Regions from separate parts of the Pseudoalteromonas sp. SG43-3 genome, predicted to be linked through region 2. Evidence: predicted binding sites of a transcription regulator. Region 2 holds the regulator's gene; each other region holds the start of a gene.
What was found. Region 2 encodes FliA, which starts transcription of late flagellar genes. Its sites were predicted from a motif close to CTAAAGNTNNNNNNNNNNNNGCCGATA; they were not measured.

Region 1 (3,285 bases), on a different contig from region 2:
GGATTAGCTATTACACTATTACTAAGCAAACTACTTATGCTTAGTAATAGTGCATACAATAAATTATTTAGCGTCATTCACAGTTAAAACATTAAGTGATTGTGAGGTTAAAGGCAGAGTGTATTGTGCAAATGTAAGGTCTTTATATTCTTGACTGCCTTCATATTTAAAAATGACTTTTCCTGCTTTATCTAAATTTTTGTCACTAAATAAACTAAGGGTTACAAACGCATTATCCACTTCTGGATAAATACTTAAATTACCAATTTCTGCAATTTTAACTTGCTCGTTATTGCTATCAACAAAGTAAGCACTTAATTTACCGTAGCTACTAAACTTACCTTCTCGTTTTATATTCAATAAAAACTGAGGACGTTGATTGCTTTCATTTAGCACTAGCTTAGCTTGTTCTATGGCAACTTCTGGCTCTTTCATGTCTTTACGTAACAAAATAGGAATGCTGTAGCTCATAATCATATTAACTTTTATTGAGCTTGTTTTATTAGTATTTTCACCAGGCAATGCTTGAAATAGAAGATGAGAGCGGTACTCACCAGAAGCTAGACCTTTAGGTTTACGTATTGCTATTTTTACTGTTTGTTTTTCACCAGGTGCTAAACGCATTTGTTTTGGTGACAAACGTGCCATTGAACTTAAACTTTCGCTTGTAGCCTCTGCCAACTGTATGTAGCCACCGCTAGGTTGCGCTTGCTTCTCACTCCATAAAACACGATATGTTTGATATTCATCCCCCGTATTAATTACGGTAACTTTAGCGGTTCGTTGACGTTCATCAAAACTAATACGGGTTGGAGAGATAAGTAAATTTGCGTATGCATTTTTTCCTAAAATACATACACTCAGTGCGAGCAGCACTACAACTTTATAAAGCATGTTTTTCCTTTAGTAATCAATCGTAATTTCTAATTGGGTGTCAGTAATAAAACTACCATCTAAGTAACTTTGGCTAGTCCCTGTCGTTATTAAACGGCCACCTACTTTGAGTAAAAGATCTCCAAATTCATCGCTAGTTTGCGTGCTTGGTAAATCCACTAATACAACCGAAAACTTGGCACTATTAGCTCCAAGTACTTCACTTTGCAATGTAGAGTCACTCATTTTATTAAACGATATTTGAGTAAGCGGAGGTAAATCGGTAAATAAAAGTTCTGCGGGATTCCCCTCAGTTAATACGTAAATACTACCAAATGTGGTTATTTCACCATTGTGGTTAATCGTGATAGAGCTTAAAGTATTATTTTGAGGGATAACTAAAGTGCCAAAATTAAGCGCTTCTTGTTGTATGCTTGCGCTATAGGCTTGCTCGCTAAACATTAACGAAAGCCAAGCAGAAACATACAAAAAGCGCATTGTTTGTTTAAACACTAATTAATATGACACTTCAATATTAAAGCTACCAGAATACTCACCATCAGGGTAATCAACACTTGATGCGTTTGATGAAGTAGAAAGAGTCGCGCCTATATTAAATGATACAGCGCCATCAGCACCAGCTTGTAGGTTAGGAGTACCCTGCGTATAAAGCGCTCCTGCATTTGTTCCGCTCGTTATAAAGTAAGTCCAAGCATCTACAGTAAAATCAGGTTCATTTAAGCCTTGGCCAGCTAAGGGTAGTATTAAAGTATTTACTGGGTCGCTAATGGTTAAAATAGAGTTTGGTACTACATCTGACACACTGAAAGCACCCGCTTCACCACCTTCAATTATTGAGATACTCGCAGCGTTACCAGTTGGATTATCTTGTGAAGTAACAGGGCTCGCAGCTGGATCAGGATTAACTGTCAGCGTTGCTTGTTCGGCGCCTAATGGATCTGAAATAGCACGAATAGTACCAAAATTTAAATCGTTATCTTTTGTGAGTACTACAGCATTTTGTACTGTTACTTTCGCTTCAAATGACTCTGTAGCAGCATAAGTGCTAAACGAGCTGACCACGGTGGCTACAGCTAATGCAGATAAATAAAACTTCATGCTAAATCCTTATAAGAAAATGGGCTTTATCAAATATTTGCCCAACTATAGTTAGTATCGACTATTAGTACAAATACTTTAATACTATATAAGTTTAAAAGGCCTAATTTATTAATTATATTGGTTTTCCGACAAAAGCAGCAATATTACATACTTGAGCAAGCTGATTAGCTAAATAACAAAACGCACTTACTTGAGCATCGTTTTTAAATGGACCTACACGTAATCCATACAAAGTCATATTATTATTTTTACGTTCAAACATAGTAAAGTTAAATTGAGTAAATGCACTGGGATATAATTGCTTAAGCTTTTCGACTCTTGCTTTAACAAGCTCAGGCTTTAAATACCAACCAAGCTGTGCTCCAATTTTAGTTTCATCTGTTAAGGTGAGTTCTGAATTTTGTAAGTTTGGTGTTTTTACTTCGGGAGTGTTATTTAGTGCCGTCGGTTCCAAATTCTGTGAAGGCTGATTACCATAGGTGATATCGATTTTACTTTGCATGAGTAAAGGAGGGTTTTCAGTTAATTCACTTTGAGACGATAACGCCATAATTAATAGCTGTAAATCATCTTCCATAGCAGTTAAACGACCAATGCTTTCTTGCTGTAAGTGCCACTGCGAAACATACTCTTTTACTTGTTTATCAGTTATTAAAGAATGCTGCACGCTCTCGTTATTTACAGTTGCGCTGCTGCATCCATATAAATAAAAAGATAAGAATAAAACTGATATTAAATGACAAGACTTCAAATACCGCATTGCAAAATGCACTCTACTAACCAAGATAATAAATCAAAGCAAATTTTGCGCCAATTTATAGCAACTTTTTAATTAAGTAGTCTATTTTAAAGTAAGAAAACCGAGTTGATAACAAAACAAAATTGCATTATTTAATTACTATCACTAGTTATTGCTGTATTGCTCTAGCTACTGCCTCCGTGCACTCGTATATCAAAATTATTAGCGATAATTGCGTCAGGTTTAATCCCCAAGATTGATTAGGTATTATTACAGATTGATATTACGTAATACGGGCTACAGCCTTACTGGCTTATCGGTGTAGTTACTTACTATACAATCGAGTTTATACAGCTTGAATACGTCACAATCTGCTTTTGCATTTTTAAAGTTTTGGTAAGAGCCTAGTTTTAGTCTGTAAAACATTTTGTCGTTTATCTTGGCGGTTTCTACGTTAGTCAATATTTTGTCTCTAAACAACGGTGCTGCTTTAGTATTTAGCTCTTGCCATGCTTTAGCCACACCTTGCTCTGAGTCAACCGAAGCTACCT
Region 2 (3,285 bases):
TCAATAATAGGGCCTTCAGGACCTGCTAAAGTTTGTGTGGCAACTGGTTCTTTTATTTTTTGTTGTTCTACTTTATTCGCGGTGCTGTTACTGTCGTCTTGTTCAGCAAACGCAGTTAAAAGATGCAGTAAACTTTCTTCTACTTCCCTAACAAGTTCAATAACACGGCGAATAACTTGACCTGTTAAGTCTTGATAGTCTTGAGCCATTAATACATTTGTCATTAAGTTTTGAAGCTCATCAGTCTTATGATGAGAGTTGTTCATAAACTTATCGATGCTATGGCAAAGTTGCTTAAACTCACCAAGCTCAATCTCGCGGCTCATTAAACGATCCCATGTCGGTTTGATATGAGATATTTCGTCCGCTAACTGTTGGGCTATAGGTAAACTGGCCTCCACTGCATCCATTGTTTTATTAGCCGCATTTTCTGTCATTTCTATAACATAATTAAGCCTCTTTTTAGCATCTGGAATCGCATCTGTCGTTATATCAGTTAAGCGAGTATCAAGCTCAAAACTTTTAAGGGCTTCGTGCAGTTGACGAGTCAACTTTCCAACTTCAGCAAATAATTCAGACTGCTCTTTAGATGCAGCCTCTAAAATCAACTGATTTGCTTTGTCTTGCTCATCATTTTCTAAAAAAACAACGAGCTGACGAGCTTGTTCTAACGTTATTTGAGGCGCAGCTGGTGCTGGCATAAGCCTCTCCCCCATCATTAGCCTAAGCGTTCAAATACTTTTTCTAATTTAGTTTTTAATGTTCCAGCCGTAAATGGCTTAACAATATAACCATTAACACCAGCTTGCGCTGCAGCTATTATTTGTTCTTTTTTAGCCTCTGCCGTTACCATTAATACAGGGATATGTTTTAACTTATCGTCTGCACGTATTGCTCTTAAAAGATCAATACCCTGCATTCCAGGCATATTCCAATCCGTAACTACAAAATCAAACACTTGATTTTGCAACATAGGCAAAGCTGTAGACCCATCATCAGCTTCTTGAACGTTAGTGAAACCTAAGTCACGTAACAGGTTTTTTATAATGCGTCTCATTGTTGAAAAATCATCAACTACAAGAATTTTCATGTTTTTATCCAAAACATCCCCCAGTGAGGTATTAACCTTTGTTTACTTACTACTAATTTATCCAGTCATTGATTTTAGCTTTAAGCTTAATCATCGCCTGACCATGTATCTGACTTACACGCGATTCACTTACATCGAGTATATGTCCTATTTCTTTTAAATTCATTTCATCGTTGTAGTACAAAGAAAGCACCATTGCATCACGCTCTGGTAATGACTTAATTGCACTTAGCAAAGACTCATTAAACCTATCATTTTTAACATTATTAAAAGGTTTATCTTGTGCTAAATCTTGGCCTACAGGAGTAATAACATCCTCATCTACACCAAGGTCTTCAATGCCTAATATTTTACTCGTATTCGCATCATTTAAAATATGATGGTACTCATTGAGCGAAATTTCAAGTTTTTCAGCAACTTCTATGTCCGTTGGTTCGCGGTTCAGACTACTTTCGAGCTCAGTAATTGCTTCTGCAACTTGCCTGTTTTTACGGTGAACTGAACGAGGAGCCCAATCACCACGGCGCATTTCATCAAGCATAGCACCGCGAATACGAATACCTGCAAAAGTTTCAAAGCTTGCGCCTTTTGTTGCATCAAAGTTTTTCGAAGCTTCTATTAAGCCTATCATTCCTGATTGAATTAAATCATCAAGTTGAACGCTAGGTGGTAATCGAGCAATTAGATGACATGCCACTTTTTTAACAAGTGATGCATGCTTCTCAACAATCACATTTAAATTTTGTGTTGATTGATATCCCATAGCTCTATTCACCAGTGTTGTCATAATTAACCGTTTACTAGTTTCTCAATGAAAAACTCTAAATGCCCAGATGGTTGGTTGGGTATTGGCCATTTAACTGCTTTTGTTGCCAGCGTTTTAAACGCAAGAGCGGCTGGCGAATTTGGAAAGAGCTCTACTATTACTTTTTGACGACGTGTTGCTTTGCGCATATTTTCATCATAAGGAACCGTTGCTACTAGCTCCATTGATACATCTAAAAAGCGGTCGGTAACTTTAGATAGCTTTGCAAACAATTCAGTGCCTTCACGCATACTGCGCACCATATTGGCAACAATTTTAAATTTATAAACGCCGTGCTCACGACTTAATACTTTAATAAGTGCGTAAGCGTCGGTGATTGATGTCGGCTCATCGCATACAACAACCATTACATCTTGCGCTGCACGCGAGAAGCTCAGTACCATGTCTGAAATACCAGCAGCTGTATCTACAATTAAAATATCAAATTCGGTATTCAATTCGCTAAACGCACGAATTAGCCCAGCATGCTCAGATGGTGATAATTCAACCATACTTTGCGAACCCGATGTAGCGGGTACAATTTTAATTCCTGCAGGGCCTTCAACTAAAATTTCATCAAGCTCACATTCACCAGACAAGACATGTGACAAGTTACGCTCTACACGTAAACCAAGCATCACATCACAGTTTGCTAAACCCAAGTCAGCATCCAGCACTAATACTCGATTACCTTGCTGCCCAAGTGCAATAGCTGTATTTAGAGAAACATTTGTTTTCCCTACTCCACCTTTACCACCGGTTACAGCGATAACTTTTACGCCGTTGTTATTGTTTTGACTCATTTTGCGCAGGCCGCTTGCTTGATCTAATACTGTGTTAATCATACATCCCTACTGTGCTTGGCGCCACTGCTTGGTGCCTTGAATGTTGTTCTTTTGTTCTTTTTAAATATAATTGCTCAGCCTTTTTAACTAGTTTCTCAGCATTTGCAACACGAATATCCTCTGGTACTCGTTGACCATTAGTAAGATACCCTATTGGAAGGCGATTTTGAATCGCAATACTAATAATCTCACCCAAACTTAATGATTCGTCTAACTTAGTGAAAATACAGCCACTTAACTGTACTTTTTTAAAGTGACGTACAGTTTCTTGCAATACATTAATTTGTGCTGTCGCGCTAAGTACTAAGTAGCTGCGAATATCTACACGTTGGTTACGCATTAACGTGTTTAATTGCTCAGTTAAACGTAAATCTCGCTGGCTCATACCTGCTGTGTCAATTAATACTAGACGTTTATTTCGTAAATGATATAAAACTTCAGCTAATTCATTAGCATCTTTAACTTGCTTAACACCACAACCAATAATACGACCATATGTTGCAAGTTGTTCATAAGCACCAATTCTGTATGTATCAGTGGTTATT
Region 3 (3,285 bases), on a different contig from region 2:
AGCAATTAATGTTTTTGTGTATGAACTGGCGACCGTTGCCGGTGTGGCTAATAAGCCAATATGATTTGAACGTGTTAACTCTGCTGCAGGTTTTATTGCTGGCACAACACCTACTATAGGAATATCCGTAATTTGGCGAACAGCGCTGAGTGCAGATGTAGAAGCTGTATTACACGCTATTACAATTAAATCGACGTTAAGCGTGTTGGCTTTGATGAAATGAATAAGTGAACATAATCGGTTAATTATAGTTTGTTGGGATTGAGCACCATAAGGTAGTAATGCATTATCCATAAAATAGCTGTACTGAGCATTGGGGATACTTTGCTTGATATGTTCAAGTACAGTAGTTCCACCAATACCTGAATCAAAGACCATTATATGCGCTGACAAACTACCGTTCCTACTTTACTTTAAGATCGGCAGTTTGCCATGAGGTTTTTATAAAAGAAAGTAGTTTAACTTTGCGTGGCTTCTAAATCAGTAAGCCTGTCGGCTGCTGAATTTAACTGATTAAGGTTTTCGAACATAGACTTTGTATAATCTACTAACTTATCTATTTGTTCCTGATCTTGATTTAACCATTGGAGAATGCCAGCTAGCTGATTTTGTAATCCAAGCTCACCCGCTTTTTCAAAAGCATTTTTAAGGTCGTCATTAAAAGGGGCTAACCCTTCTGCTACTTGTTTTTCTGGTGCTGGTTTATATTCTTCATAGCTTTTAACTGTTGCTATTGTTTTTGTTTGGCGTAAATCCATAGAAAAAGCCACCAGCTGATCGCTGTCTAAACTCAGCTCTTGCGCTTGTTCAAATGCTTCATCTAAATCACCACCAAAAAAGGTTTTACTTAAATCTTGTAAGTCTTCCATCATCGCATTAATAGCTTCTTGCTCTTGCTCGTTTAAGTCACCATTTACCGACATCGAAAATGATACCTGTCGAGATTGCGATGATGAGCTTGCAAACGACTCACTATTACTATTTTGCTGATAGCCACTTGCCGATTGAGATTCAAATGCATCAGCAAAGCTAATACTTACCTCATCGCCTTCTGCTGTAGTAAATTTATACTCTGCATTACTCGTCATACTGACGTATTGGGCCTGGCTTATATTTACGCTGGCAGGTTGTGGGTTAAATAACGACTCTTCAAACTTATCCAGCCCATTGTAAATTCCCTCTTTGGACTTATTAATGCCCTCTTCCATGTCATCATTAAATACGCCTGTACCTTTGAGTTCATCAACAGCGTCATCAATCCCTATTTGGACTCCTTTGCGCGCATCGCCTAGCATATCTTTGAGCTTTTCGTCATCAGCGCCGTTAGCTTTTGCTTTATTTACAGCACTACTTACAAAATCGAGTACGTTTTTTACTATTTCATCAAAATCAAATAGTGGTTTATCTGCTTTTTTTTCTGCGATAGGCAATCCAAGCTGCTCAGCCATTTTATCGCCAAGCACCTTTGCGGCCAACTCTCGGCCTCGTTGTTGATAGCTATCTTGAGGAGACGTAATTGTAGGTTGCTGTATATCAGCTTTATTATTGAATTTATTGATGTTGTTGTTTGGCGTAAAGCCATAATTACCTATTTTCATGATTCGTCTCCTAAGCGTGCGTAGTTTATTATCGGCTATAACAACAAAAACTAAAGTACAATGTTCAATAAAACAGCATAAATGCTAGCCAAAACTAGACAAATACGCAGCGCTCCCTACAATAGCGCCGATAAACAGATCTTAGATAAGGTAGTAGCGTTAATGGCAGTTATTAAAATAGATACCACACAGTACCAAGCGCAGTTAAGTGAAAAAGAGCAGCGAATTAGTACGCAGTTTCAACGTTTTGGTGTGGAGCAATTAGAAGTATTTAGCTCAGAGCCAACTAACTACCGCCAACGTGCTGAATTTAGAGTATGGCACGACGGTGATGATCTGTTTCACATTATGTTTGATCAACAAACAAAAGAAAAAATCCGTGTTGATACATTTGACCCAGCAGCGCCTCTAGTAGGTGAAATAATGCAGGTGATGATTGAAAACCTTAAGCCTTGTGAAATATTACGCCGTAAGTTATTTCAAATCGATTACCTATCAACGCTAAGCGGTGAAATTTTAGTAAGCTTGCTTTATCACAAACCACTGGATGATGAATGGTTAAGTGAAATTAAAGCACTGAAAGAAAAGCTTAGCAGTAAATACAAAATTGACTTTATAGGTCGTGCTCGCAAACAAAAAGAAGTACTAGGTGATGACTTTGTAACTGAACGTTTAACAGTTAATGGGCAAGAGCTTATTTATCAACAAGTAGAAAATAGCTTTACTCAGCCTAATGCAAAAGTAAATATTAATATGCTGGAGTGGGCACAAGATTTATGTAAACCACTTAAAAATGATTTACTAGAATTGTATTGTGGTAACGGTAACTTTTCAATTGCATTAGCAGGTTCTTTTAATAAAGTATTAGCGACGGAAATATCAAAATCATCTGTTCACTCTGCTCAATACAACATTGCTAAAAACAACGTAGAGAACTTAGATATTATTCGTATGTCTAGTGAAGAGTTTACTCAAGCAATGAATGGCGAGCGTACTTTCTCTCGTTTAGATGGTATTGATTTAAAAAGCTATGACTGCCAAACCATATTAGTTGATCCACCACGCGCGGGCATGGATGAATTAACGTGTGACTTAGTGGCTAACTACGAAAGCATAATTTATATATCCTGTAATCCTGAAACTCTTGAGCGTGACCTTGATCACTTAACACGTACGCATAACGTTAAGCGCTTTGCTATATTTGATCAGTTCCCTTATACGCATCACATTGAGTCGGGCGTTTTCTTACAGCGCAAATAAATACGTTCAGTAAACGTTACCCATAAAAAAGCTCCTTAAGGAGCTTTTTTTTGTTTTAGCTAAACTTACTTGTTAGCTAAGTAATTTATTAATTTGCTAATGTCTTCAGGTTTAGTAATACCCGACTCACGACCTAGGTTTAATTTGTACTTACCATTTACAATAAAGGTAGGTACGCCACGTAGTGCGCCTTTTTCTTTAAAGTAGTCTTGGTCGCGTTTCATTTTAGAGCTCAGCGTACGTACCGAGAAGCTTTTAAACAGCTTATCAAACTTATCACCATCAACGCCCTGCGCTACAAATATATCTTTTACATCTGCAAGCTCATTAAATTTAGCGCGCTTTGTATGGATATGATTAAAGATTGCAGAAATAATCTGATCTTTTTGTGGAAGCACTTCAGCTGTCGCTAGTGCTTGGCTCATCA

Region 1: H5157_RS01735 (DUF4402 domain-containing protein) is a predicted target of FliA. The motif match lies at 2,048-2,074, and genes of this name have one in related genera.
Region 3: H5157_RS19720 (DUF5610 domain-containing protein) is a predicted target of FliA. The motif match lies at 1,628-1,654, and genes of this name have one in related genera.

What each region holds. Positions count from the first base shown of each region.
Region 1 covers NZ_JACJFC010000001.1:360,795-364,079, reverse strand. Annotated here, with positions in the region: gene H5157_RS01750 (MSCRAMM family adhesin SdrC) at 1-77, opposite strand, end outside; gene H5157_RS01745 (molecular chaperone) at 64-894, opposite strand; gene H5157_RS01740 (DUF4402 domain-containing protein) at 904-1,386, opposite strand; gene H5157_RS01735 (DUF4402 domain-containing protein) at 1,390-1,992, opposite strand; gene H5157_RS01730 (SPOR domain-containing protein) at 2,108-2,662, opposite strand; gene H5157_RS01725 (SPOR domain-containing protein) at 3,032-3,285, opposite strand, start outside.
Region 2 covers NZ_JACJFC010000007.1:50,351-53,635, reverse strand. Annotated here, with positions in the region: gene H5157_RS08065 (protein phosphatase CheZ) at 1-701, opposite strand, end outside; gene cheY (chemotaxis response regulator CheY) at 719-1,102, opposite strand; gene H5157_RS08055 (RNA polymerase sigma factor FliA) at 1,143-1,853, opposite strand; gene H5157_RS08050 (MinD/ParA family protein) at 1,880-2,740, opposite strand; gene flhF (flagellar biosynthesis protein FlhF) at 2,733-3,285, opposite strand, start outside.
Region 3 covers NZ_JACJFC010000034.1:1,319-4,603, forward strand. Annotated here, with positions in the region: gene murI (glutamate racemase) at 1-393, opposite strand, end outside; gene H5157_RS19720 (DUF5610 domain-containing protein) at 459-1,598, opposite strand; gene trmA (tRNA (uridine(54)-C5)-methyltransferase TrmA) at 1,761-2,858, shown strand; gene H5157_RS19730 (thiol:disulfide interchange protein DsbA/DsbL) at 2,924-3,285, opposite strand, start outside.